One region of the Ciceribacter sp. RN22 genome, then DNA from elsewhere that is predicted to be linked to it. Evidence: predicted binding sites of a transcription regulator. Region 1 holds the regulator's gene; each other region holds the start of a gene.

Region 1 (7,231 bases):
TTGATGATGTTCATCATCGGGACCGGCAGCACATGGGCGTTCGGACCGCCGACATAGCGATAGAGCGGCAGGCCGGAAGCTTCCGCGGCGGCCTTGGCGACGGCGAGCGAAACGCCGAGGATGGCGTTGGCGCCGAGGCGCGACTTGTTCGGCGTACCGTCGAGCTCGATCATCACCTTGTCGATCTGGATCTGGTTTTCCGCATCCAGCCCGCCGACCGCGTCGAAGATCTCGGTGTTGACGGCCTCGACGGCGCGCTCGACGCCCTTGCCGAGATAGCGGCTGCCGCCGTCACGCAGTTCGACCGCCTCATGCGCGCCGGTCGAGGCGCCCGACGGAACGGCTGCACGGCCCATGCTGCCGTCTTCCAGATAGACGTCGACCTCGACGGTCGGATTGCCGCGGCTGTCCAAAATTTCGCGGCCGATGATGTCGGTGATTGCAGTCATGAGCGCCTCCCTGGTGCTGGGTGGGATTGAGGATGGCGCCTGTCTTAATCGAAGACGGGAAAAATACAATGCACGCAGTGTGACATCGCCGGCCCGGCGGCCGGAAAGAGGAGGCGGCAACAAAAAGCGCCGGCTCCACCGGGGCCGGCGCTCTATATAGACAATGCCTTGCGGAATCAGGCGCCCTTGGCGACCGCGTCGAAGGCGAGCAGTTTTTCGAGGAGTCGCGGCATGTCGTTCAGCGGCACCATGTTCGGGCCGTCAGACGGGGCATTATCCGGATCCTCATGGGTCTCGATGAAGAGGCCGGCAACGCCGACGGCAACCGCGGCACGCGCCAGCGTCTCCACGAATTCCCGCTGCCCGCCGGTCGAACCGCCCTGCCCGCCGGGCTGCTGCACCGAGTGGGTGGCGTCGAACACCACGGGCGCGCCCATCGCCGCCATGATCGGCAGCGAGCGAAAATCCGAGACCAGGGTATTGTATCCGAAGGAAGCGCCACGCTCGCACAAAAGCACGTTCGGATTGCCGCTTTCGGTGATCTTGGCGAGCACGTTCTTCATGTCCCATGGGGCGAGGAACTGGCCTTTCTTGACGTTGATGACCCGACCGGTCTTCGCGGCAGCGACCAGAAGATCGGTCTGGCGGCAGAGGAAGGCCGGGATCTGCAGAACGTCGACGACAGGGGCGACGATCGCGCATTGCTCCTCGGTGTGGATGTCGGTCAGCACCGGAAAGCCGAATTCCTTCTTGAGATCGACGAAGACTTCCATCGCCTTTTCGAGGCCGATGCCCCGCTTGCCGGACAAGGACGTGCGGTTGGCCTTGTCGAAGGACGACTTGTAGACGAGCCCGATGCCGAGCTTGTCACAGATCTCCTTGGTCGCACCGGCCATCATGAAGGCATGATCGCGGCTTTCCATCTGGCAAGGACCGGCGATCAGCGAGAAGCGCTTGGAATTGGAGAAGACGACCTTGGCGGCACCTTCGCCGACGACGACTTCGGAATTGGTCGGATTGCTCATCAAACTTCCTCGAATACGAAATGCGCGCCCTGCCCCGCTTCACGCGGCACGATCAGGCGACCATCCTTGCGTGCATGGCGAACGCCATTAGCAGCCAGCAAGCGTTCTGTCACGCCGATATCGACTGTCCGAAAGACGATCGCCGCCCCCATGAGCCCACGCCCGGCATTCGGGGCGTCGAGCCCGAAATAGCCGGTGAGACCGGCAGGTGTCAGCACCTCGATCTTCGCGTTTGCCGAAGGGACGACGAGACCGAAGGAATGCGCCTCGATCTCTCGCTGGTGGAAGACGGTTTCCAGCACCTCCTGGAAGTCGGAGGGGTTTTCCTCCGTCAGCACGACCGCCGAGACGCCCGTCACGCCATTGTCGTGGCGTTCGAGCGCCGCACGATCCGCCGGCAGTGGATTGACCCGTTCGCAGGAGAAGAGGAGAAAATCGGGCGCGCGCAGGTCCGCGGCGAAGGCAAGCCTGAACGAGGCCGTCGCCTCGGTGCCATCCGGCAACCTCAAGGGCCGCGAAAAGTGCAGGATTTCGCCCGCGGAGAGGCCGTGCTCGGTATAGATCGCATGGTCCGCGGCCGCATCCGTCGAGGCAACCGCTATTCCCGACAGTCCCTCGCCGTCCGACATGCGGAAGCGGAAGGCGCGGTCGCGGGCGACGAAGACGTTGCCTTTGCGGGCGGCCTCTTCGCACGCCTCCCGGCTCGCCACGGCGAGTGGCTCCAGATAGGTCTTGTCGGAGAAAAAGACGCAGGCGTTCTCGGTGCCGAAGGGATGCAGCGCATCGGCGGCGACCGTGAAGCCGAGCACGCCGAGCCGCTCGCGCGCAGCCTTCAGCCCGTGCACGGGCAAGACGATGTGATCGACGCCACGCGGCGCCTCGATGGCAGTGGACATTCCGCTCCCTCCTTGTCGGTCACGTTTGATGTGCGCGATTTGCCTTCCCTTTGCAAGGCGAACCAGCCCCCGCCCGGCAGCAGCCCGGAACGGGTGGATGCACGGGAAAAATGCGCCGGAGCTCCAATTGCTTACCAATATTTAAGTACTTGCGGAACACATATGGAACAGATAGTGTATGTTCTGGATTTGTTTCATACGACGGGGCTCTGGATCATGCTGACGCGCAAGCAACAGGAACTGCTTCTCTTCATTCACGAGCGGATGAAGGAATCGGGCGTGCCGCCGTCGTTCGACGAAATGAAGGACGCGCTCGACCTCGCCTCGAAATCCGGCATCCACCGCCTCATCACGGCGCTCGAGGAGCGTGGCTTCATTCGGCGTCTGCCGAACCGGGCCCGGGCGCTGGAGGTGATCAAGCTGCCGGAAGCCTATTCCTCCAGCCTGCAGCCGCGGCGGGGTTTCTCGCCGAGCGTGATCGAGGGAAGCCTCGGCAAGGGACAGCCGGCGCCTGCCGCCAAGCCGCCTGCAGAGGAGCGCTCGAGTTCCGTCGCCGTCCCCGTCATGGGCCGCATCGCGGCCGGCGTGCCGATCTCGGCGATCCAGCACAACACCCACGAAATCACCATTCCGGCAGAGATGCTCGGTTCAGGCGAGCACTATGCGCTCGAGGTCAAGGGTGATTCGATGATCGAGGCCGGCATTCTCGACGGCGACACGGTCATCATCCGCAACGCCAGCAACGCAACGCCCGGCGACATCGTCGTGGCACTCGTGGATGACGAAGAGGCGACGCTGAAGCGCTTCCGCCGCCGGGGCGATTCGATCGCGCTCGAGGCTGCGAACCCGGCATACGAAACCCGCATCTTCGGCCCCGATCGTGTCAAGATCCAGGGCAAGCTCGTCGGTCTCATCCGCCGCTATCACTGACCTGTGCCATGGGAGCGCGCTTCGCGGGCTGTTCGTCGGCGAAGCTGCCGGTTCGCCAATCGTAAAGGCGATGCCGCTGCCACGGCCTGTCGAGAGTGGTGAACGCCGTGCGCTGGCGGATGTCCCGATCGTCGTAATTTCCAAGATAGAACTCGGTTGCGCCCATGCGCCGTAGCGCTTCGGCATCGATCATCCTCGCGCCGGAGCGGCAGACGCCGAAGGGTGGACGACGCGGCGTAATCACGAGGTCGGCGACGTCACATGCGACGCCGAGAAGTGCCTGATCCTCGACCGTCGCGACGCGCCATCCTTTCTCAAGCCGTGCGATACACCAGGACTTTCCGGTGCAGCGGAAGCGGCCGGGGATCGCCGCTTCGAACTGCCGCCGCATCGTCTCGCGAACGGTCCGGATCTGTCCTGCGGAAAACCGGTCCGTTCCGGTCGCCCGGACTTCGGTGACAGGATCGTCTGCGCTGCGGAGCGGGCCGAGATGATCGGGACGCGCAAGCGCGTGCTGCCATTGGGAGAAGAGGAAGTCCGCCGGCTTGCTGCGGTTGGTCGCAATCGTCCTGCCGTCGACAGCGGGCAGCCCCGCCAGCCGTCCGTCCTCCGAGACGATGAGGTCGGCGGTGTCTTCCGCCGGCAGGAGGATCGCAAGCCCGATCACCGCGGCAAGCACTGCCGCACCGATCCAGCGCAGCCGCGTATGCAGCAGGGTGAGCAGCAGGAGCCCCGTGGAGGCGAGCGGCAGAAACCAGTCCCCGAACCGGCCGAAGGATGTCCCCTCGCTCCAGCTCGCAACCGTGGTCGCGATCACGATGACGATCTCGAGGCCCTCGCCAGCGAGAATTAGAAAGGGCGTATCGAGGCCGAACGGCATGAGCAGCATTGCCGCAAGCGCCGCCGGCATCACCACCACGGAGATGATCGGCATTGCCGCGAGATTCGCGACGAGACCGTAAGGTGCCAGTCGATGGAAATGGGCGACGGCGAAGATCGCCGTCGCCAGTCCGCCGATCAGCGACGTCACGAAGGTGCCCGCCGCGAAATTCCACAGGAAGGAAAGGATCTTCCGACCGGGGAAGTCCGGCGCGTAGCGCGATTGCCGCGCTGCACCCCGTCGCCAGCCATCGTAGCCGGCAATCAGTCCTGCGGTGGCGGCAAACGACATCTGGAAGCTCGCACCGAGCACCTGTGACGGCCAAACGGCGACAATGACGATCGCCGCCAGTGCGAGGTTGCGCAGGCTGATCGCCGGGCGGTCGAACAGGACGGCAACCAGCATGATCGCCGTCATCAGAAAAGCGCGGATAGCGGAGACCTGCGAGCCGGAGATCATCAGGTAGAGGAAGGTAGCGGCCAGCGCGGCCATGGCAGCGATCTTCTTGATCGGCCAGGACTGGGCGATTGCCGGCGAGAGGCTGAGCAGCTTGCGCAGGCCGACAAAGAAAATGCCAGCGGCAAGTGCCATGTGGAGGCCGGAAATCGCTGTGATGTGCGCCAGTCCCGAAAGGCGCAGCGCCTCCGTCGTCGCCGCCGACATCGATCGCCGGTCGCCGGTGAGGATCGCGGCGGCAAAGCCGCCGGCGTCGCCCGGAACTGTTCTCCTGATTCGCTGCGTGATGTCGTCGCGGACGACAAGAAGCGTCTGCTCGGCCGCCTCCCACCATGCGCGGGCTCCGGTCGCCGGCGCCCCCTCCGCACGCGTCGGCGCTCCAAGAAAGTAGCCTACTGCGCCGATGCCACCAAAGTAGCTGGCGAACGAAAAGTCATCGAGACCGGGCAAGGCAGGGCCGGAAGGCGGCGACAGCCGCGCTCTGCCATGCAGCCTCTCACCGAGCGCAAACGGCTCGTGGCGGGCGCGGGTCATGAGCACGACCTCTTCCGGTGCTCGCCTGATCGCAGGCTCCGCCGTCGCTTCGACGCGCACCAGATAGCGCCAGTCGCCGCCCGCACCCGCCTCCCGCCGGAGCACCCGTCCCGTCACCTGCGTCGTGACCGGTGTGTCGAGAATGACCGTCTGCAGCCTGCGGACCTCGGCATCGGCAAGCAGCATTCCGGCGGCACAGAGCGCCAGCGCCGACCATGTCCGATATGCAGCAGGTCTGCCGAAGCGCGACAGCACCGCGAAGACGGTGGAGACCGCCAACAAAAGCATGGGTGCTGCAATCGGCAAGGTCAGAGGTAAGGCAAACCAGATGACAGCGCCCACCCCGAGCGCGACGGGCACGAAGAGGAAGATATGCCCGAACGCCTCCTCGCGACCGATCGCCGCGCGGCCCGACGACGAGATGGCCGTGGCTGCACGGAAAATGCGCGCAACGACGCTCTCCCGACCCGTCGCCTGTCGGACGACGAGTGCTCCAGCCGAGCGCGGTTCCGCGATAACCACCGCGTCGAGGGAGATGGCAACAGCGATCGCCGGCCCTTCCCCTGCCCCGGTCCCGGCGCGGTCTTCCGCGATCTTTTCCAAGACGGCTCCAGCCCCGATCGGACACCGGATGACGGCACCCCGGTACCGACATCGCAATGCGACAGTAGCAATCAAAGCGAGCGGACGAAAGTCGAAAACGCCCTCTGATGGCACAACAATGAGCCGCGGAAATCACGATATGTTGCTGGCATTTCGCATCGCACAATTTGCCCTTTGGCTAGCTTGGCATTAACGTCTGGATCATATAGCTAACTCGGGACGCTTAACCTGCGACGCCTTTTCGAAGGCGCCGGACCGCCAATTTCGGAGGATTAGCATGACGGAAAAAAGCGCAGCACTGGCACTTGGCGACAAGAAGGTCGACCTTCCGGTGAAGGAAGGAACCATCGGGCCGAGTGTCATCGACATCGGGGCCCTCTACAAGCACACCGGCTCCTTCACCTACGATCCGGGCTTCACCTCGACTGCGTCCTGCGAATCCAAGATCACCTATATCGACGGCGATGCCGGCGTCCTGCTGCACCGCGGCTATCCGATCGAACAGCTCGCCGAGAAAGGTGACTTCCTGGAAGTCTGCTATCTGCTTCTCTACGGCGAGTTGCCGACCGCGGCCCAGAAGAAGGACTTCGACTACCGCGTCACGCACCACACCATGGTGCACGAACAGATGAGCAAGTTCTTCTCCGGCTATCGCCGCGACGCCCATCCGATGGCGGTCATGGTCGGTACCGTCGGCGCACTTTCGGCCTTCTATCACGACTCGACGGACATCACCGATCCGCACCAGCGCATGGTCGCGTCGCTGCGCATGATTGCCAAGATGCCGACGATCGCCGCCATGGCCTACAAGTACCACGTCGGGCAGCCCTTCGTTTACCCGAAGAACAACCTCGACTACGCGGCAAACTTCCTGCACATGTGCTTCGCAGTACCCTGCGACGACTACAAGGTCGACCCGGTGCTCGCCCGCGCCATGGACCGGATCTTCATCCTGCATGCCGATCACGAGCAGAACGCCTCGACGTCGACCGTCCGTCTCGCCGGCTCGTCGGGCGCCAACCCGTTCGCCTGCATCGCAGCCGGCATCGCCTGCCTCTGGGGTCCGGCCCACGGCGGCGCCAACGAAGCAGCCCTCAACATGCTGCAGGAAATCGGCTCCGTCGATCGCATTCCGGAATTCATCGCCCGTGCCAAGGACAAGAACGACCCGTTCCGCCTGATGGGCTTCGGTCATCGCGTCTACAAGAACTATGATCCGCGCGCGAAGATCATGCAGAAGACCATGTACGAGGTCCTCGAAGCGACCGGTCACGGCGACGACCCGCTGATGAAGGTCGCACTCGAACTCGAGAAGATCGCCCTCAACGACGACTACTTCATCGAGAAGAAGCTCTATCCGAACGTCGACTTCTACTCCGGCATCACGCTGCGTGCGCTCGGCTTCCCCACCACCATGTTCACCGTTCTCTTCGCGCTTGCCCGCACCGTCGGCTGGAT
Region 2 (7,231 bases), 1.6 Mb from region 1:
AGAGAGAGGATGGCGTTCTCCAGCGCCTGCTGGACGGAATGCCCGTTCTCCTGCCGCTGCCAGCCGACATAGTGGGTGCCATCGTATTCGACGGTCATGCGAAAGCGCGGCATCAGATGAGAACCGCGCCGCGCGGGATCGGGGTGCCGCGCAGGAATTCGGTCGCGGCAAGCGGTTTGCCGCCGGCACGTTGCAGCCGCGTGAGCCGCACCGCACCCCTGCCACAGGCGACTGTCAGGTATTCGTCAAGCACTTCGCCGGGCCTACCCTGCCCTTCGGCGAGAGTCGAGCCGAGCACCTTCACCCGTTCCGGCTTGCCGTTGATCTCCACCTCGAACCAGGCGCCCGGGAACGGTGCCAGTCCACGAACATGGTTGTGCACGTCGTGGGCGTCGCGGGCAAAGTTGATACGTGTTTCGCCCTTGTCGATCTTTGCCGCGTAGAGCACGCCTTCGGAGGCTTGCGGCGTGAGCGGCAGATCGCCGGCCTCGAGTTTCGCCATCGCTTCGACCAAGGCTTCCGCGCCGATCCGGCTCAGCCGGTCGTGCAGCTCACCCGCCGTCATGTCGTGCGCGATCTCGACCTTGCGCGTCAGCACGACGGGGCCGGTATCAAGGCCCTTGTCCATCTTCATGACCATCATGCCGCTTTCGCGATCGCCGGCCATGATCGCCCGCTGGATCGGAGCCGCACCGCGCCAGCGCGGCAGAAGCGACGCATGGCCGTTGTAGGCCCCGAGCCTCGTGCCGCCGAGAACCTCTTCCGGCAGCAAAAGACCGTAGGCGACCACGACTGCAACGTCAGCATCGAGCGCGCGAAAAGCCACCCGCTCCGCCGGCTCCTTGAAGTTTACCGGCGTAAACACCGGGACGCCGAGCTTTTCAGCCGCCTGGTGCACCGGTGATTTTTGCAGATCCAGACCCCGCCGGCCGCCGGGACGTGGCGGTTGGGTATAGACGGCGACGATCTCGTGGCCGGCTTCGGCAAGGGCGTCAAGCGTCGGAACGGAAAACTCCGGCGTCCCCATGAAGATGATGCGAAGTGCCATGGTTGTTCTCGCCTCCGGCTCCCGAACGGGCTCGATTCGGGCCCTGCCGCTGCTCCGGGAGTCGGCGCTAGATCGCCTTGCCCCTGGCCGCCTTGGTGAACTTCTTGATGACCATTTCGCGCTTCAGCCGCGAGATATGGTCGATGAACAGGACGCCGTTCAGGTGATCGATCTCATGCTGCAGGCAGGTCGCGAGCAGGCCTTCGGCTTCCGTCGTCTGTTCCTTGCCGTCCCGGTTGATGGATCGCACAGTCACCTTGGCCGGGCGCTCCACCTCCGCGTAGTAGTCCGGTATCGACAGGCACCCTTCCTCATAGGTCGAGCGCTCGTCGGAGGACGTCAGGATCTCGGGATTGATGAAGACGAGCGGCTGCTTCTCTTCGTCCTCGCGGGAGACATCGATGACCAACAGGCGTCGCGCCACGCCAACCTGGACGGCGGCGAGCCCGATGCCCGGCGCGTCGTACATGGTTTCGAGCATGTCATCGGCAAGCTTGAGGATATCGGAATCCACCCGTTCGACGGGCTTGGAAACCTGACGGAGCAGGGGATCGGGGAGAATAATGAGGGGCTTTATCGTCATGGGCCTCCCATAACGCATCTGCCTCGCCGATGGAATCGAAAAACGCGAGGAAATATCCCTCGCGTTCGTTCGGTTTGTGCCGAAGCAGGATGTCAGGCAGCGAGGCCGCGCGCCTGCCCACGTGGCGTGGAGGACGGCAGGCGGACCTCGCCGCCGTCCGTGTTGATACGGCCCAGCAGATCGACGAGCCCCGCGACCTCGTTGCGCAGCCGGCGCGTCTCGGCGGACGTCTGTTCGACCATCGTCGAGTTTTCCTGCGTCAGGCCATCCATGCTGCGGGTCGCCTGGTTGATTCCGCTCAACCCCGAAGCCTGATCCTTGGCGGCAATCGCGATCTCGCCGACGAAGGTATTGATCGCATCGATGCGCCCGATGATGTCAGCCAGAGCCGTACCGGTGTTGGAGACGAGCCCGACGCCTTCGTTCACCTGCTGCGAACTCTGGGAGATCAGCCGCTTGATTTCCTTGGCCGCGTCGGCGCTGCGCTGCGCCAGCTGGCGAACTTCCTGCGCAACGACTGCGAAGCCCTTTCCGGCATCGCCTGCACGGGCCGCTTCGACGCCGGCGTTGAGCGCCAAGAGATTCGTCTGGAAGGCGATTTCATCGATGACCCCGATGATCTTCGAGATTTCGGCCGAAGACTTCTCGATCTCCGCCATGGCCGACACCGCCTGATTCACCACCTCGCCGGAGGTGCGGGCCTGTTGCTGCGTCTCCTTCACGACGGACGCGGCCCGTTCCGCGTTGGAAGCCGTCTGGCTGACGCTCACGGAGAGCTGCTGCAGGGCGGTCGAGCTTTCCTGGACACCGGCAGCTTGCTTGGAGGTGCGCAGCGCCAGTTCGTCCGAGGTGCGGGCAATTGTTTCCGTTCCGGCGAGAATTTCCTCCGAAGAGCGGCGAATGAGCTGGAAGGATTCGTTGAGGCGTGCCACGGCCTCGTTGTAGTCCGTCGCCATCTGTTTGAAATCGTCCGGCAGGTCGTCGGACATACGGGCCTTGAAGTCGCCGTGTGCCAAGGCCTCAAGGCCGCGGCGCAAATGCTGCATGGCGATCTGCTGATTGGCCTCGGACCGCTCGCGCTCCTCCTGAAGCTGCAGGCGCTTCTCTTCGAGCGCGTCGAGATACACGGAGATCGAATAATCCATGTCCAGCATGGAGGCCTTGACGAGTGCGCTCAGCTTGTCGGCAAGAGCCGCCGCATGATGCTTGCCGAAGGGGAACGGCCAGTGCTTTTTCAGCACGCCTGCGACCAGTTCGCTGACGAGCATCGAGTAGCCACCGATATACCATCGCGGCTCGAGGCCGACCCGGGCATGGGCCTTCCCGATCGCGGTAACGCCCTTGACGTATTCCTGCGTAAAGGTTCCGTTCGAAACGCGGTCCCAGTGACCGACCTGCGCCTTCTTCGCGGCCGCCATGTGGGTCTCGTCGCGGAAGAACCGGGCAAGATGCGGGGTCGACGCAACCTTGGCGTAGAATTTGTCGAGCGCGCCGCCCAGAATCTCGGAGAGAGTTGGCCGCAGCGAATGAAGCGTGCGACAGGTCTTCTCGTCGAGTTCGATGAAATCGAGGCGCTGCCTCAGGCTGTCGTCACCACTCTCCTGCATGTTGCCTCGCAATAATCTCCGGCGCGCGATCAGGCGCTTTCCGATCGGGTGAAATGAATCTAGCGAAGACTTTGCGCAAAACCCTAAACGGAGGATGAATGACCGAAGCAAAATGTCATCAACAGCATACCTGATGGTGCGTCGTGCAACGCTCTTCGTCCACGGCCTGCAGAAGCTCGTCGGGCGATTGCCCGTGATCAGACCTCCGTTCCCGTCTTGATCTGTCATCGACAACCGAATCTGTCTAGATTGGACAATATGAACGCTGCTCCTTCTTTCTCCGGCACGCCGGTCTTCATCATCGGCGACTTTGTCGTTTCTTTCCCCCTGTTCGTGCTGAGCCTCGGGGTGTTCGTGCTCGCCGCACTGGTAGCCTGGGTGATCGCCGCGATGAGGAGCAGCCGGATGCGGCTCCGCATGGAGATGGAGGCCTCCCAGCGAGAGGCGACTGCCGAGGCCCGTATGGCGGAGCTTCTGCGTGCCCAGGCGGAAATGCAGGGACGGCTCGCAGCCATGGCCGACGTCTTCGGCACCAAACAGTCGGAGTTCAATCAGGCCATCAATCAGCGGCTCGACGGCATGTCGCACAGGATCGGCGCGACGATCAGCGAGCAGACGAAGAGCACGCACGAGAACCTGCGCCGGCTGCAGGAGCGCCTTGCGGTCATCGACGCTGCCCAGAACAACATCCAGTCGCTCGCAAAGGATGTCGTCGGCCTCCAGGCCATCCTTTCGAACAAGCAGACGCGCGGTGCCTTCGGACAGTCTCGGATGGAGACGATCGTTGCGGACGGGCTGCCGATTGGTGCCTATGCCTTCCAGTCGACGCTTTCCACAGGCTCGCGACCGGACTGCACGATCCGCATGCCGAACGACTCCCCGCCGCTGGTTGTCGACGCGAAATTTCCACTGGAGGCCTGGAACGCCATCCGCGACGCGGAAACGGCGGAGGCGAAGAAGATTGCAAGCCAGCAGTTCCGTCGGGACATGGAGGTGCATCTGCGGGACATCGCCGAGAAATACCTCATTCCCGGCGAGACCCAGGACATGGCCTTCCTTTTCGTTCCGTCGGAATCGATCTTCGCGGAGATCCACGAGAACTTCGAGGGCATTGTTCAGAAAGCGCACCGCATGCGTGTGGTGATCGTCTCGCCCTCACTGCTGATGCTCTCGATACAGGTGATCCAGGCAGTCCTGAAGGATCAGCGCATGCGGGAGCAGGCGCACCTCATCCAGGGGGAGGTCATCCACCTGATGGAGGACCTCGCACGCCTCGATGATCGAACGCGCAAACTGCAGAGCCATTTCCTGGCCGCCCAGAAAGACGTCGACATGATCCTCACGTCGGCCGACAAGCTGACCAAACGGGGAGCTAAGATCGAGGCTCTGGAATTTCAGTCCGGCAACGGCGAGGAAGGCGGTGCGGCACGCACGGTCGAGAGCAAGACAGGCCTGCTCAAGCTTCGGGTCGTTGACGAAGACTGACCCGCGGGCCAAACTCGCCTTCAAGACTTCCAAAGGACGGAAACACTCGATGATCACCGTATTCGGTTCCATCAATATGGATCTCATTGCCACGACGACACGGCTCCCGAAGCCCGGAGAAACCGTCGCCGGCAAGGATTTCTCGACGGCCGCAGGTGGCAAGGGCGCAAACCAGGCACTTGCCGCGACACGCGCCGGCGCACGTGTTCGCATGGTGGGCGCGGTCGGCAGCGACGCATTCGCCGCTCCGGCACTGGAGCTCCTCGATCGGGCAGGAACCGATCTTTCCTCGGTCAGCAAGACCTCAGCTCCGACGGGCACCGCGCTCATTCTGGTCGGCGGCGACGGAGAAAACATGATTGCGGTGGTACCCGGCGCGAACGGCACGCTCGGCGAGGCGGACGCGCGGGCCGCGATCGATGCCATGGCGCAGACCGACATCCTGATGCTTCAGCTCGAAATTCCGGCCGGGGCCGTGGAGGAGGCCCTGTCACGCGCGCGGGACCGGGAGATCACCACGATCATCAATATCGCCCCGTTGACTGCCGAGGCGGCGCGCCTCGGCCGGATGGCAAACATCGTAATCGCCAACGAAACGGAATTCGAGCGTCTCGCCGCGAGGGATGGCATGGGAGCGGACGAACGCGAGAAGGCGCTGCTGCGGCTACATGAGGAAACGGGGCAGACCCTCGTCGTTACGCTCGGCGCCGACGGCGTCATTGCGGTGCATCAAGGCGAACTGGTCCAGGTTAGCGGACTCAAGATCGTGCCTGTCGACACGGTCGGTGCCGGCGACACCTTCTGCGGCTACTTTGCAGCGGGACTGGATCAGGGTCTCTCCTTCAAGGACGCTCTCCGCCGGGCCGCGGTCGCGGGCTCACTTGCCTGCCTGAAGTCGGGCGCACAGCCTTCGATTCCGCTGTCGGACGAGGTTGCCACCAGGCTCTGACGCCCATCCCCGATCTGTTCCTGTCCGTGCTGGTGACGACACCGGCGCGCGTTGTCGTTCGAGGTCAGAAAAAACCGGCCGTTCATTCAATATGCATTAAACTTTCTATTCTTATTCTCGGACCGCTTTCTCCGGCGCCGCCGCTGCACGGAGTGAAACACCGCTCCATGAAGGAGCATTCCCTCCGTATGACCAATTCAACGCGCCGGGCCTCCGGCGTGCGGGTTCGAGGCCGTCATGTTGAAACTGATTTCCAAGTCCATCGCCTTCAAGCTGCAGCTCGTCACCGGCGTCGCCATCGCGCTGGTGCTCGCCCTTTCCAACCTGGTTCTTATTTCCCAGACCCGCGATCGCGTCCAGGCGCTGACGATGGAGCAGGCCGACAGCCAGGCGAGCGCAATCGCCAATGAGGTCGCCGGCGATATCGGCGAGCTCGCCAGCGCCGCTCGCTCGATGGCGGGCGTGCTCGGCCGCGGGCATGAAGCGCAGTCGTTCGATCGCAAGGGTGCCATCAATCTTCTGAAAGCCAACGTCGAACAAAATGCCTTCGCCTTCGGCAGCTGGTTCTGCGAAGTCGCGCAGGCATTCGACGGCCGCAAGGAGGACACCGTCAAGAATCTCGAACTCGCCGGAAACGACAATGGCGTCTTCACGCCCTACTGGTCGAAGACGCAGGACGGCGGCGTACAGTTTTCCACCTTCAACAACGACTATACGCAGGAGTGGTTTGCCCTCGCCGCAAAGAGCGGCAAGGGCGCCATCACCGCCCCGTATCTGGCAGAAGGAACCGAGGTCCCCACGACCATGAGTTCGATCGCCTATCCGGTGGTCTCCGGCGGCAAGATGATCGGCGTCACGGGCGTCGATATCTCGCTCGGTTCTCTCTCCGAAAAACTACAGGCGCTCAAGCCGTTCGAGACCGGCCGGGTCATGCTCGTCGGGCATACCGGGCAGTGGCTCGTGGCTCCGTCGGCCGATCTGTTGATGAAGCCCTATGACGGCGAAGGAGCGGACAAGCTCAAGGCGGCACTATCCTCAGGCAAGCCCGAGACGCTGCTCAACGTCTCTGCCGCTGGGGCAGAACCTTTCGATCGCCTGATCTATCCCTTCGCCGTGCCGGGCGTAAACACCACCTGGGCGGTCATCGTCGACATTCCCGAAAGCGCAATCAGCGCGCCGGTCGAGGCACAAACCGTCATGATGATCATCGGCGGCCTTGTCGTGCTCTGCGCGGTCATGGCTGCACTCTATCTTGCCGCACGCGCCTATGTTCAGAAGCCGTTGCACGCCATCGTCGCAGACGTCGATCGTCTCGGTGCCGGCAACTACGAGACGGCGGTCGAGGGACAGAACCGTACCGACGAGCTGGGACTTGTGGCCAAGGCTCTCGAAGGCTTCCGCCATCGTCTTTCCGAAGGGCGGACACTCGAGGGTGAAGCAGCGCGGCAGCGCCGGGCAGCAGAGGACGAGCGCAACCGTTCCGAAGCGGAACGCGAGGAAAGCGCCTCCCTCCAGCAGAAGGTGGTCACCATGCTCGGCACCGGACTATCGGAACTTTC
Region 3 (7,231 bases), 900 kb from region 1:
TATCGGCGAGCTGTACGGACTTGTCCGCACCGTCGACCGCTGCCATCAGAGCCTTGTTGGCGTCCTCCACGCTGGTGGTCGCAGCTTCGAGCCAGGCGGCATACTTGTCTTCGGCGACCACGCGGATGGCGATCGGCATGAAGGCGTGATCCTTGCCGCAGAGCTCCGAACACTGACCGTAGAACAGGCCTTCACGGTCGGCCTTGAACCAGGTTTCGTTGAGACGACCCGGAACGGCGTCGATCTTGATGCCGAAGGACGGCATGGCGAAGGCGTGGATGACGTCGGTCGGAGCGGCAGTCACGAGCACGCGGACCGTCTTGCCGACCGGAACGACCATTTCGTTGTCCACGGCGAGCAGGCGCGGATAGAGCGCCTTGTCCTGCTTGCCGGCGGCGGCGCGGTCGTCATCCGTCTTCAGCATGAAGGAATCGAAGGCGACCTGCTTGTCGCCCTGGTATTCGTAATTCCACTGCCACTGGGTCGCGGTCGCCTTGATCGTGACGTCCGGGCTTTCCGGTTGGGTGAGCTGTGCTGAGAGCAGGTTGAACGAGGGAATCGCGAAGAAGAGAAGCACGAGGACCGGTCCCAAGGTCCAGATGATCTCGATCATCGTGTTGTGGCTGGTCTTCGACGGCACCGGATTTGCACCGGAGCGGAAACGCAGGACCACCACGATCAGCAGGAAGAGCACGAGCAACGTGATCGGCACGATGAACCAGAGCGTATAGTGCTCGAACCACCGGATCTGCTCCATGATCGGCGTCGCCGCCGGCTGGAGATCGGTTTGCCAGGGTGCAGGCTGGTCGGCAAAGCCGGCGGAAGCAAAAAGCAGACAGGTCGTGGCGACCAGCGCTGCGCAAGCTCTCTTAATCACGGTGTCTCTCCCTCGAGCGTTTGATCCACATCAAATGGAAACGCAAAATCCATGCTATGGGTTTTTGTTTAAAATCACAGTTTGTCTCCGACCGCAATACGCCTAACCGAATGGCCCTGCGGCATTTTTGCGCTACGTCAATTTGTCGCGGGCCCATCTCCCGCAGGAGCTTGACTGCGCCTCCAAAACCCGCTTTTTCGACCGCAGATACGTCTTGCCGGTCCCAAATATGCCGCACTCGGGGGAAAAGACGTTCCGGGGCTTTTCAATACCGCGCCCGACGACAAGAATGGCGGCGATGATTCGAATTCCAGAGGTATCCATGGGTGTTCCAGCACTTCTCAGGTCGGGCGTGCTTGCGCTGGCCGTTGCCGCAGCAGCCGGAACGGGCTTTGCGCAGACGCCGCAACAGCCCGGCACCGTGCGTTCCAACCACGGCGCCTGGTCGATCATCTGCGATACGCCGGCGGGTGCCTCTGTCGAACAATGCGCATTGATGCAGAACGTCGTCGCCGACGACCGGCCGGAAGTCGGACTCTCGGTGGTGATCCTCAAGACCGCCGACCGCAAGGCGAAGGTGCTGCGCATCCTCGCGCCGCTCGGCGTCCTGCTGAAGGACGGCATGGAGCTCTTCGTCGACGGCAACAATATCGGCCGGGCCTATTTCACCCGCTGCTTCGCCGAGGGCTGCTATGTCGAGGTCGAGATCGACGACGAGCTCATGAAGATACTCCGGGCCGGCAAGAGCGCGGTCTTCGCGCTCCGCGAATCGGCCGACCAGGATCGTGTGGGCATTCCGATCGAGCTCACCGGTTTTGCCGAAGGCTACGACTCCCTGCCCTGAGCACCGGCCGGCAACGAATGATCTGACGGCGCACCGCCCTTCCCGCCCGGCTCTTCGGGCGGACGGGCTTGCCTCCACCCCCTGCCGGACCTACATCGGGTTCGAAGGAGCGCGTCCGCCGCCCGCGCCCAAGGAGCTTTGATGGATACCGATCTTCTCAACCTTTTCGACTGTGACGAGACGAAGCTGCGCTCGGTGCTGGCCGAGACCCTCTCCGGCGCCGACGACGGCGAGCTGTTCGTCGAACACGCGCAGGCCGAATCACTGACCTTCGACAACGGACGCCTGAAGGGCGGCAGTTTCAACACCGACCAGGGCTTCGGGCTGCGCGCCGTCGCCGGCGAAGCCGTCGGCTTCGCGCACGCGGGCGAGCTTTCGCTTTCGGCGCTGTCGCGCGCGGCCGAGGCGGTCTCCGCCGTCACCCGCGGCCATGGCGGCAGCTATGCCGCGGCACCCCAGCGCACCAACCGCAAGCTCTACGGCGAGGAGAACCCGATCGGCTCGCCGACCTTCGAGGAGAAGGTGAAGCTTCTCTCCGAGGTCGACGCCTATCTGCGCGGCAAGACCGACAAGGTCCGTCAGGTCACGGCATCGATCGCCGCGAGCTGGCAGGTGGTGGAAATCCTGCGCGCCGACGGCCACCGGGTGCGCGACATCCGCCCGATGACGCGGCTCAACATCTCCGTCGTCGCCGGCGAGGGCGACCGCCAGGAAACCGGCTCCTTCGGCATCGGCGGCCGCGTCGGCTTCGGCGACTTCCTGACCGAGGAGAGCTGGAAGAACGGCGCCGACGAGGCGTTGCGCCAGGCGCTCGTCAACCTCGACGCGATCGATGCGCCGGCCGGCACCATGGACGTCGTGCTCGGCAACGGCTGGCCGGGCGTCATGCTGCACGAGGCGGTGGGCCACGGGCTCGAAGGCGACTTCAACCGCAAGAAGACCTCCGCCTTCGCAGGCCTGATGGGCGAGATGGTCGCTGCCCCCGGCGTCACGATCGTCGACGACGGCACGATCGACCTTCGCCGCGGCTCGATCACCGTCGACGACGAGGGCACGCCCTCCGGATACAATGTGCTGATCGAGAACGGCCGGCTCGTCGGCTACATGCAGGACCGGCAGAACGCCCGGCTGATGGGCATGACGCCGACCGGCAACGGCCGCCGGCAGGGCTACGCCCACCAGCCGATGCCGCGCATGACCAACACCTACATGCTCGGCGGCGACAAGACCCCGGAGGAGATCATCGCCTCGGTGAAGCGCGGGATCTACGCCGTCTCCTTCGGAGGCGGCCAGGTGGACATCACGTCGGGCAAGTTCGTCTTCGGCTGCACCGAGGCCTACATGATCGAGGACGGCAAGATCGGCGCGCCGGTCAAGGGTGCGATGCTGATCGGCAACGGCCCGGAGGCGATGAAGCGCATCTCCATGGTCGGCAACGACATGAAGCTCGACACCGGCATCGGCAATTGCGGCAAGGGCGGCCAGTGGGTGCCGGTCGGCGTCGGTCAGCCGCACCTGAGAATGGACCAGGTGACCGTCGGCGGCACGCGGGCGTAACAACAAGACAGAATTAAAGAGACCGAAGGAAACCGAGACAAGATGCTGCCCCGCCCGCCCCGCGCCGTCGTTTTCGACATGGACGGCCTGATCCTCGACAGCGAAATCCTCTACCGGAAGTCGGTGATCTCCGCGGCGACGGAAGAGGGCCTGCCGATCGGCCCCTCGATCTACGAGGCGATGATGGGGCAACCCTGGCCCGGTATCGCACAATTGTTGATTGATCACTATGGCGAGAACTTCGACCCGGATGCTTTCCGCATCGTCTGGATCGACCATTTCAACCGGCTGATCGAAACCGAACTGAAATTGAAGGCCGGCGTGACGGCGCTTCTCGACACGCTCGACCGGCACGGCATTCCGCGGGCGATCTGCACGTCCTCGGCCCACCACCAGGTGCGTCACCATCTCGAAGGGTTCGGCCTGCTGCCGCGCTTCGACCACGTCATCGCCCAGGGCGACTATGCCCGCGGCAAGCCGGCGCCAGACCCGTATCTCGCCGCGGCGGAAAGGCTGGGCGTCGCGCCGGCGGACTGCCTTGCGCTCGAGGATTCCCACAACGGCATCCGCTCGGCGGCGGCCGCCGGCATGATGGCGGTGATGGTGCCGGACCTGCTCGCCCCGACGGACGAAGTCGTCGCGCTCTGCGCGCGGGTCGCCGGCAGTCTGGAGGAGTGCTGCGCCTTCTTCAACGAGCCGCTGGCGGCAGAGCGGGCGTAGGCTCGTCAGGAGCGAACCGCCATTTCCGCATGATCGCCGCCTGAAGGTCGAGACGGTGGTGATGAGCCAACAGCAGGACGTGCCCGAGCAGGTCTGCCGTCTCGTCGGCCAGACATCGCCGCAGCTCAGATTCGTCCAATCCCTTTCGGCGACTGCGGCCGCTCAGCCGGTTGGCCGCCTGCACGACCTCGCCGGCTTCCTCCATCAGCTTCATCAAGAACCAGTCGGCGTCCCGTTCGACGGCATGCGCTTCGGCGTAGGTTACCGATGCGGCTTCAAATCGCAGCGCAAGTTCCTGCAACATTGCGTTCTCCATCTGTTCACGGAGAACATGGCGCGATTCCGGCGGGCGGGCAATTCCGATCAGTGAAAGAAGGGGCAAGTCGACTGACTTCCCGCCGCCGGTCACCCGTTCGCGGGCATCAGCACGCAGTCGTAGCGGTTTTCGACAAGCTTCTCGCAGGCGCGGCGCGCGTCGACCTTGCTGTCGAAGCCGCCGAAGCGGGCGCGGTAGAACGTGTTGCCGTTGCGCGAGACGCGCTCGGCATAGGCGTTGCGATTGGCGAGCGGTTCGCCGATCTTCGCCTTGGCATCGGCGAGCAGCCCCATCGCCGCCTCGGCGCTCACCGCAGCGGCGATCTGGATCTGCCATTTCCCGCCGCCCCTGACCGGCAGTGCAGGCTTCGGCGTGGCCATGCTTTCGACGGCAGCGACCGCGCCGGAGGCGTTGCCGGTGTCGGCAAAGGCGGTGCCGTAACGGCTTTCGGGGACGGGTGCCGCATCGCTGATCAGTTCCGCGACGGCATCACGACCCGGTGCGCCGGCGGGAACCGGCACTTCGTCACCGAGGCGGGCGATCACCGCGCCCGAACCGTTGCTGGCGACCAGGGCGGAACCGCCGGAGGCCTTGCGGATATTGCCGTCGATGAGGCTTGCCATCAGCTTGTCGCGGCCGGCGGCGCTACGGCCACCCATCACGACGCCGATCACGCGGCGGTTGCCATCCACAACGGCGCTGACGAGATTGTATCCGGAAGCATTGGTGTACCCGGTCTTGATGCCGTCCATGCCCTTGTAACGATACATGAGGTTGTTGTGGCCGTTGATCGTGCGGCCGCGGAAGGCGAAGGAGCGGGTGGAGAAGAGCTTGTATTCCCGGGGGAAGTCGCGCATCAGCGCCAGCCCGAGGGTCGACATGTCGCGCGCCGTGGTGATCTGGCGGTCGTCGGGAAGGCCGGACGCGTTGACGAAGACCGTGTTCGGCATGCCGAGCGAACGGGCCTTACGGGTCATCATCTCGGCGAAGGCGGGCTCGGAGCCGCCGAGCTTCTCGGCCATTGCCACCGCAGCGTCATTGGCCGACTGGACGATCATGCCGAGTACGGCTTCCCGCACGGTGATCGCATCACCCGCCTTGACGCGCAGCTTGGTCGGCGGGCGGGAGGAAGCGTATTTCGAAAACGGCACCGGGCTGTCCCAGGAGAGCTCGCCCCTGCGGATCGCCTCGAAGGTCATGTAGACCGTCATCATCTTGGTCAGGGACGCCGGATGGTTGAGCATGTCGCCGTTTTCGGAGGCGAGAACCTCTCCGGTCCGCGCGTCGAGAAGGAACTGGGCGCTGCCGGCATTTGCAGAACTGGTGAAACAGCCGATCACTACGAAAAACGAGAGCGCGACCAACAGCTTATTCATCATTCCTCCACGGGAGCGGATCAGAAACGCGAGAATGTCCGGGTGACAGGAATCGGCGGGCCGATTCGAAGACCGGGGTTGCCTAGACGAAGAATGCGGCGACAATCGAGCAATACAGCCATAATCTGATCGGTGAAGCTGGTCCGACGCTGGTGCCGGCCGGGCGGGCAAAGCGGCGCACAGAAACCGCCGATCGTGGTTAACGTTGCCTTTCACGCAGGCGGCGCCGGCAACCCAAAATCCCCCTTTACCTCAATCGCGGTTGAGGTCGTAGCGTCCGCAAATCACCTTCAAGGACCCGCAAAGGAAAGCAACGACCGATGACCGTCCACGAGAGAGAGATCACCGAATTGACGCCCGCCGTCGCCGAAAGCGACGGGGGCCGCTGGCTTGACCTGCTCGCACCTCGCTATCTCGTCGCCACCGCGATGCTCTGCCTCGGCGTGGCGCTCTACGCCTTCAACGGCTTTCTCGTCAGCACGGTGATGCCGACGACCGTCGCCGAACTCGGCGGCGAGGCGGTGATTTCCTGGTCGCTGACGCTCTTTCTCACCGCCTCGATCATCGCCGGGACGAGTGCGGCCATGCTGAAGGAACGATTCGGCGCCCGCCTCGTCCTCACCGCCGCCGCCCTCGTCTTCCTCGCCGGGACGCTGCGTGCGGCGACCGCGACGACCATGACCGCCGTCCTTCTCGGGCGCATCGGCCAGGGGCTGGGCGAAGGGGTGGTCGCGGCGATCTGCTATGCGCTGATCCCGGAAATCTTCCCGCCCCGCCTGGTGCCGAAGGTCTTCGGCGCGGAGGCTCTGGTCTGGGCGCTCGCCGCCTTCGGTGGCCCGGTGCTCGCCGGCTATCTCACGGAAACGATCTCCTGGCGTGCCGCCTTCTTCGTCAACGTGCCGATCATCGCGATCTTCGTGCTGATGGCGGTGACGATCGTGCCGAAGCGGCAAGGCGGCGAGGTGCGGAGCACGGCCTTTCCCGGGCTCCGGCTCGCCCTTCTCGCCACAGCGCTGGTGACGGTGCTCGTCGCCGGCCTTTCCAATGGCTCGTCGCAGGCGGTAATCGCCCTCGTCGTCGCAGTCCTCGCGCTCGCCGGTTCGCTGCATCTCGACCGCCGGGCAAAGGAGACGGTCCTGCCGACGGGTGCCTTTTCACTCGGCTCCGGGCTGGGGCTCGGGCTCTGGGCCGTGCTTTTGATGTCGCTCGCCCAGGCGACGAGCAGCGTCTATCTCGTCTTCAGCCTGCAGAACCTCTGGCACTTCCCGCCGACCGCCGCCGGCGGGATGAGCGCGCTGATGGCGATCTGCTGGAGCCTGACGGCGATCGGCGTCGCCAACCTCCGGTCGGACAGCCGAAAGCGCAGCATGATCTGGATCGGTCCGCTGCTCCTCGTCGGCGGGCTCGGCCTGCTGGTCGCATCGCTCCTGTCGGGCAAGATCGCCCTGCTCGTCGTCGCGCAGGTGGCGATCGGCGCGGCCTTCGGCGTGAGCTGGGGGTATCTGAGCCAGATGCTGATGGACACCGCCCCCGCACACGAG
Region 4 (7,231 bases), 110 kb from region 1:
CGACGATCTGCTCCGGCGTGCCGGTCGCGACGATCTCGCCGCCGCCGTCGCCACCCTCGGGACCGAAGTCGATCACCCAGTCGGCCGTCTTGATCACTTCGAGATTGTGCTCGATCACCACCACTGAATTGCCCTGCCTGACGAGCTCGTGCAGCATTTCGAGGAGCTTTGCCACGTCGTGGAAATGAAGCCCCGTCGTCGGCTCGTCGAGGATATAGAGCGTGCGGCCGGTCGAGCGCTTGGAGAGTTCCTTGGCGAGCTTCACGCGCTGCGCCTCGCCGCCGGAAAGCGTGTTCGCCTGTTGCCCGACCTTGATATAGCCGAGGCCGACGTCGAAGAGCGATTGCAGCTTGTCGCGCACAGCCGGCACCGCGGAGAAGAACTCGACGCCTTCCTCGACCGTCATGTCGAGCACGTCGGCGATCGACTTGCCCTTGAAGGTCACGTCGAGCGTCTCGCGGTTGTAGCGCTTGCCGTGGCAGACGTCGCAGGTGACGTAGACGTCCGGCAGGAAGTGCATCTCGATCTTGATCACCCCGTCGCCCTGGCAGGCCTCGCAGCGGCCGCCCTTGACGTTGAAGGAGAAGCGGCCCGGCTGGTAGCCGCGCGCCTTCGCCTCCGGCAGGCCGGCATACCAGTCGCGGATCGGCGTGAAGGCGCCGGTATAGGTCGCGGGGTTCGAGCGCGGCGTGCGGCCGATCGGCGACTGGTCGATGTCGATCACCTTGTCGATGAACTCGAAGCCGTCGATGCGGTCGTGCTCGGCCGGGTTTTCGCGCGCGCCCATGATGCGGCGTGCCGCCGCCTTGTAGAGCGTCTCGATGAGGAAGGTCGACTTGCCGCCGCCGGAAACGCCGGTGACGGCCGTGAACACGCCGAGCGGGATGCTGGCGGTGACGTTCTTCAGGTTGTTGCCCCGTGCGCCGATCACCTTGATCTGCTGGCTCTTCTTCGGCTTGCGGCGTTCGGCGGGAACCGCGACGCCGAGTTCGCCGGAGAGATATTTGCCCGTCAGCGAATTCGGATTGGCCATGATCTCGGCGGGAACGCCCTGCGCCACCACCTCGCCGCCGTGGATGCCGGCCGCCGGGCCGATGTCGACCACGTAATCGGCGGAGAGGATCGCGTCCTCGTCGTGCTCGACGACGATCACCGTATTGCCGATGTCGCGCAGGTGTTTCAGCGTCTCGATGAGGCGGGCGTTGTCGCGCTGATGCAGGCCGATCGACGGTTCATCGAGCACGTAGAGCACGCCCGTCAGCCCCGAGCCGATCTGCGAGGCGAGGCGGATGCGCTGGCTCTCGCCGCCCGAAAGCGTGCCGGAATTGCGCGACATCGAGAGATAGTCGAGCCCGACATCGTTCAGAAAGCGCAGCCGCTCGCGGATCTCCTTGAGAATGCGCACCGCGATCTCGTTCTGCTTGTCGCTGAGCTTTGCCGGCAGCGTCTCGAACCAGGCACCGGCGACGCGGATCGACATCTCGGTGACCTCGCCGATGTGCAGGCCGTTGATCTTGACGGCGAGCGCCTCCGGCTTCAACCGGTAGCCGGCGCAGGCCGGGCAGGGGGCCGCCGACATGAACCGCTCGATCTCCTCGCGTGCCCAGGCGCTGTCGGTCTCCTTCCAGCGCCGTTCGAGGTTCGGCACGATGCCTTCGAAGGTCTTGGTCGTCGTATAGGCCCGCGCCCCGTCGGCATAGTGGAACTCGATCTTCTCTTCCGTGCCGTGCAGGATTGCGCGCTGCGCCTCCTCGCTCAGGTCCGACCAGCGGTTCGAGAGCTTGAAACCAAAAACCTTGCCGAGGGATTCGAGCGTCTGGTTGTAGTAGGGGGAGGAGGATTTCGCCCAGGGCGCGATCGCCCCGTCGTTCAGCCGCCGCTGTGCCTCCGGCACGATCAGCGCCTCGTCGATCTTCTGCTGTGAGCCGAGCCCGTCGCAGGTCGGGCAGGCGCCGAAGGGATTGTTGAAGGAGAAGAGCCGCGGCTCGATCTCCGGAATGGTGAAACCGGAGACCGGGCAGGCGAACTTTTCCGAGAACATCACCCGTTCATGCGTCTCGTTCAGCGACTTGTTGGCCGAGCCGCCGGCGGCCGTCTCCGAGGCCGGCAGCGGCTTGTCGGCGAACTCGGCGATCGCCAGCCCGTCGGCGAGCTTGAGGCAGGTCTCCAGGCTGTCGGCGAGGCGCGCGCCGATGTCGGAGCGCACCACCACGCGGTCGACCACCACGTCGATGTCGTGCTTGTACTTCTTGTCGAGCGCCGGCGCCTCGGCGATCTCGTAGAACTGCCCGTCGATCTTCACGCGCTGGAAGCCGCGCTTCATCAGGTCGGCGAGCTCCTTCTTGTACTCGCCCTTGCGGCCGCGGATCATCGGCGCAAGGATATAGAGGCGCGCCCCTTCCTCGAAGGCGAGGATGCGGTCGACCATCTGGCTGACCGTCTGGCTCTCGATCGGAAGGCCCGTCGCCGGCGAATAGGGAACACCGACGCGCGCGAAGAGCAGGCGCATGTAGTCGTAGATCTCGGTCACCGTGCCGACGGTGGAGCGCGGATTGCGCGAAGTCGTCTTCTGCTCGATGGAGATCGCCGGCGAAAGCCCGTCGATCTGGTCGACGTCCGGCTTCTGCATCATCTCCAGGAACTGCCGGGCGTAGGCCGAAAGGCTCTCCACGTAGCGGCGCTGTCCCTCGGCGTATATCGTGTCGAAGGCGAGCGAGGACTTGCCCGAGCCGGAAAGGCCGGTCATCACGATCAGGCTGTTGCGCGGCAGCTCGAGATCGATGCCCTTCAGGTTGTGCTCGCGGGCGCCGCGGATGGAAATGGTCTTCAGTTCACTCATGGACAAGGCTCGCTTGGAGAAGGACAGTCCTTATTTAGTCATGACTGTGCCTCTGTCGAGGCGGAACAGGACGTCGCGGGTCACATTTCGAGTCGGTTGACAGGATCATAGGCAATCATTAGAACAAATAAAGAACATTTTTCGCTGTGGATTAACGGTTAAGACTTTCCATCGCCGCCCGCGATTGGTTTAAGGTGGCGGAAATCGACAAATGCGGGTGCGGCCGGTCCGGCGCCCTCTCTTCCCAAGGTGTGTGTTATGGCTGGTAGCGTGAACAAGGTAATTCTGATCGGGAATCTCGGCGCGGATCCGGAAATCCGCCGGACCCAGGACGGCCGTCCGATCGCCAACCTGCGCATCGCGACCTCCGAATCCTGGCGCGACCGCAACACCGGCGAGCGCAAGGAAAAGACCGAGTGGCACACCGTGGTGATCTTCAACGAAGGTCTCTGCAAGGTCGCCGAACAGTACCTGAAGAAGGGCTCGACGGTCTATGTCGAAGGTCAGCTGCAGACCCGCAAGTGGCAGGACCAGAACGGCAACGATCGCTATTCGACCGAAGTCGTGCTGCAGGGCTTCAATTCGAACCTGACCATGCTCGGCGGCCGCGGCGAGGGCGGTGGCGCCTCGCGTGGCGGCAGCGATTTCGGCGGCGGCTACGGCGACGATTACAACCAGCCGTCCCGTGCGCCGGCCCGCACCGGCAACCAGGCTGGTGGCGGCGGCAATTTCTCGCGCGATCTCGACGACGACATCCCGTTCTGATACCGGGACCACCGTCCGGCCGGTCGCGTGCCATATCTTCTCGTTGATCCGAAAGGGGGCTTTCGATGGGAGAGACGAAGACGGATACCGGACCCGCGACCTGGCGCATCGTGCTCGCGGCACTGCTCGATTTCTTCACCGCCTTTTTCGTGCTCGGCTTTCTGGTCGCCTCGGTGACCGGCGGCCGTACGGAGGGCGGTTTCCAGCTGAACGGCCTGCCGGCCTTCGTGCTGTTTGCGCTGATCGTCCTCTACTTCGTCGTGTTCAACCGCTATCTCGGCGGCACGATCTGGAAGCGCATCCTGAAGGCGCAGCGCTGACCTGACCGCCGGCGGGGCTATACAGCCCCTTGTTTGCGATGAGCAGGAGCAGTATTGCTGCCGACGGCTCGATGCTGGCACCCGCGTCGCTTGCGGTTGACCATTCAGAGAGAAAGTCCCATGCGCCTCATCCGTTAGCGACCTTGACCACGAAAATCGTTGCGCGATCTTGCCGGCCTTCGCGGTCGCGTGAGCTTGTGCGCTTTTCTTGGATCAACGTCCGGTTCCCGCAGCCAGACACGGCGCGGCGAACCGCACTATCGGATACATCATGGAAAAAATGAATTACGGCCGCGCCGAGCGCGGCATCATTCGCTCGGGCGTTTTCGAGCTCGGCTGCGCGATCGAAGGGCAGGGGCTCCCCGTGCTGGTCATCGGCAGCAGCCTCTACTACGCGCGGACCTTCTCGCCTGGACTTCGCCGTTCGGTCCGCCTCCACTTCGTCGATCACAGATGCTTCGCCCGCCCGCTGGGGCCGGTGCAGGCGAGGGACTTTGCCTTCGACCGTATCATCGAGGACATCGAGCTGGCGCGGCAGACCTTCGGCCTCGAGCGCCTCGCCATTCTCGGGCATTCGGGCCACGGTTACATGGCACTCGAATATGCGCGCCGTTTTCCCGGCCGCGTCTCCCACGTCGTGCTCGCGGGCACCGGCCCGAACCAGGGTGCTGAGCTCGCGCAGTGGGCGGAACGGCGTTGGGCGGCGGAAGCCTCGCCCGAGCGCAGGGCGATTTTCGACCGGGAGATGGCGAAGCTCGCCGGTGACATCGCCGCCCGTCCTCACGAGCGCTTCAAGCACCTGCTGATCCGGCTCGGCGCCCGCAGCTGGTTCGATCCCGGTTTCGATGCGCGTCCGCTATGGGACGGCGTCTGGATCAACGACATCGGCTTCGATCATCTGTGGGGCGAGGTGTTCCGTGAGATCGACATGCACGCGCTTGCGCGCGGCGTCATGGCGCCGGCGCTCCTCGCACTCGGGCGTTTCGACTACCTCATCGCACCGCCCGCGGCATGGGAACCGTTCCCGGGCGACTTCGCGCGGCTGACGATCGAAATGTTCGAACACAGCGGGCACACCATGCAGTTCGAGGAAAGCGAACGCTTCGACGCGACGCTCCTCGACTTCCTGCACCGTAGCTGAGAGAGCGGGCGCCGGCGGCAACGCCGGCGTCTCACCCGGCGAAGGCCGATTTGACCCCGTCGACGACGAACTGCACCGAGAGCGCCGAAAGCAGCACGCCGAGCAGGCGGGTCAGCAGCGCGCGGCCGGTGACGCCGAGAAAGCGGTTGAGCCGCTCGGCGAGCATCAGCGCAAGGAAGACGAGCGCCAGACACACGGCGATGACCCCGATCAGCCCGATCCTGCCGGCGATGCCGTCCATCGTGCCGGCGATCAGCACCGTCGCGGAGATCGCGCCGGGGCCGGCGATCAGCGGGATCGCCAGCGGGAAAACGGCAAGATGATGGATGTGGTCGCGGGTGATCGCGTCGTCCTTGGTCTTCTCTTTCCGCTCGTTGCGCTTCTCGAAGATCATCTCGAAGGCGATCGCAAACAGCATCAGGCCGCCGGCTATCCGGAAGGAGCCCATCGAGATGCCGAGCACGCCGAGGATGCCCGAGCCGAAGACGGCGAAAACGGCAAGGATTCCAAAGGCGATGAGCGAACCGCGGACCGCCACCTGGCGGCGCTGCGCACCGGTCATGCCCTGCGTGAGGCCGAGAAAGAGCGGCGCCAGGCCCGGCGGATCGAGCGTCACCAGGAGCGTGGTGAATGCCGTTATCAGTGCGTCCGTCGGTGCCATCGTGTCTGCCTCTCCTGCGATTTCGCGAAGAGTAGCACCGACAGCCTCGAATTTGTCTAGGTATTTGATCGTTCTGCCTTTCCAGCGCCGCAAAAGCTGTTCAAAACCTGCTGCGAAATTGGCGCCACGGCGCCCTTTCGGCTATAAGCTAGACAGTGATTCCGAACAGAGATCGTGACCAGATTTGACTGAGCAAAGCACTCCCGGCGGCGGCAAGTCCCCGTCCGACATCGAGCCGATTTCCATCATTGAGGAAATGCAGCGGTCGTATCTCGACTACGCCATGAGCGTAATCGTCAGCCGCGCCCTTCCGGACGTCCGCGACGGCCTGAAGCCGGTCCATCGCCGCATCCTGTACGGCATGTCCGAACTGGGCATCGACTGGAACAAGAAGTACGTCAAGTGCGCCCGCGTGACGGGTGACGTCATGGGTAAGTATCACCCCCATGGCAACGCGGCGATCTACGACGCGCTGGCGCGCATGGCCCAGGACTGGTCGCTGCGCCTGCCGCTGATCGACGGTCAGGGCAATTTCGGCTCGATCGACGGCGATCCGCCGGCGGCCGAACGTTACACCGAGTGCCGCCTGCAGAAGGCCGCCCATTCGCTGCTCGACGACCTCGACAAGGAAACCGTCGACTTCCGCGACAACTACGACGGCACGCTCTCCGAGCCGGTCGTCGTTCCGGCGAAGTTCCCGAACCTGCTCGTCAACGGCGCGGGCGGCATCGCCGTCGGCATGGCGACCAACATTCCGCCGCACAATCTCGGTGAAGTCATCGACGGCTGCATCGCCATCATCGACAATCCGGCGATCGAGCTGCCCGAACTCATGCAGATCATTCCGGGCCCGGATTTCCCGACCGGCGCAATGATCCTCGGACGCTCGGGCATCAAGTCGGCCTATGAGACCGGCCGTGGCTCGGTCATCATGCGGGGTGTCGCCAGGGTCGAACCGATGCGCGGCGACCGCGAGCAGATCATCATCACCGAGGTTCCTTACCAGGTGAACAAGGCGACGATGATCGAGAAGATGGCCGAACTGGTGCGCGAGAAGCGCATCGAGGGCATTTCCGACCTGCGCGACGAGTCCGACCGCGAAGGCTACCGCGTTGTCATCGAACTGAAGCGCGACGCCAATGCCGACGTCATCCTCAACCAGCTCTACCGCTACACGCCGCTGCAGACCTCGTTCGGCTGCAACATGGTGGCGCTGAACGGCGGCAAGCCGGAGCAGATGGCGCTCCTCGACATGCTGCGGGCCTTCGTCTCCTTCCGCGAGGAGGTCGTCAGCCGGCGAACGAAGTACCTGCTGCGCAAGGCGCGCGAACGCGCGCACGTCTTGGTCGGTCTCGCCATCGCCGTCGCCAATATCGACGAAGTCATCAATCTCATCCGCCGCGCGCCCGATCCGCAGACGGCCCGCGAGCAGTTGATGGAGCGCCGCTGGCCGGCGCACGATGTCGAGGCACTGATCCGGCTGATCGACGATCCGCGCCACCGGA

The links. Region 1 encodes LexA, which represses DNA repair genes until DNA is damaged. Its sites were predicted from a motif close to TGTTCNNNNTGTGTTCNG; they were not measured.
Region 2: rmuC (DNA recombination protein RmuC) is a predicted target of LexA. The motif match lies at 3,445-3,462, and genes of this name have one in related genera.
Region 3: NHF53_RS04425 (MazG nucleotide pyrophosphohydrolase domain-containing protein) is a predicted target of LexA. The motif match lies at 4,305-4,322, and genes of this name have one in related genera.
Region 4: uvrA (excinuclease ABC subunit UvrA) is a predicted target of LexA. The motif match lies at 2,959-2,976, and genes of this name have one in related genera.

The regions. Positions count from the first base shown of each region.
Region 1 is NZ_JAMXLD010000001.1:1,802,370-1,809,600, reverse strand. Features, by position in the region: gene eno (phosphopyruvate hydratase) at 1-449, opposite strand, end outside; gene kdsA (3-deoxy-8-phosphooctulonate synthase) at 626-1,474, opposite strand; gene NHF53_RS08995 (VOC family protein) at 1,474-2,370, opposite strand; gene lexA (transcriptional repressor LexA) at 2,587-3,300, shown strand; gene NHF53_RS08985 (ComEC/Rec2 family competence protein) at 3,281-5,773, opposite strand; gene gltA (citrate synthase) at 6,051-7,231, shown strand, end outside.
Region 2 is NZ_JAMXLD010000001.1:240,551-247,781, forward strand. Features, by position in the region: gene truA (tRNA pseudouridine(38-40) synthase TruA) at 1-113, opposite strand, end outside; gene fmt (methionyl-tRNA formyltransferase) at 113-1,048, opposite strand; gene def (peptide deformylase) at 1,116-1,631, opposite strand; gene NHF53_RS01195 (globin-coupled sensor protein) at 1,724-3,238, opposite strand; gene rmuC (DNA recombination protein RmuC) at 3,497-4,723, shown strand; gene NHF53_RS01205 (ribokinase) at 4,773-5,672, shown strand; gene NHF53_RS01210 (methyl-accepting chemotaxis protein) at 5,910-7,231, shown strand, end outside.
Region 3 is NZ_JAMXLD010000001.1:901,370-908,600, reverse strand. Features, by position in the region: gene coxB (cytochrome c oxidase subunit II) at 1-877, opposite strand, end outside; gene NHF53_RS04440 (invasion associated locus B family protein) at 1,200-1,721, shown strand; gene tldD (metalloprotease TldD) at 1,863-3,278, shown strand; gene NHF53_RS04430 (HAD family phosphatase) at 3,321-3,998, shown strand; gene NHF53_RS04425 (MazG nucleotide pyrophosphohydrolase domain-containing protein) at 3,967-4,302, opposite strand; gene NHF53_RS04420 (D-alanyl-D-alanine carboxypeptidase) at 4,404-5,690, opposite strand; gene NHF53_RS04415 (MFS transporter) at 6,011-7,231, shown strand, end outside.
Region 4 is NZ_JAMXLD010000001.1:1,910,743-1,917,973, forward strand. Features, by position in the region: gene uvrA (excinuclease ABC subunit UvrA) at 1-2,839, opposite strand, end outside; gene NHF53_RS09480 (single-stranded DNA-binding protein) at 3,098-3,604, shown strand; gene NHF53_RS09485 (hypothetical protein) at 3,670-3,924, shown strand; gene NHF53_RS09490 (alpha/beta fold hydrolase) at 4,196-5,065, shown strand; gene NHF53_RS09495 (MarC family protein) at 5,097-5,726, opposite strand; gene gyrA (DNA gyrase subunit A) at 5,911-7,231, shown strand, end outside.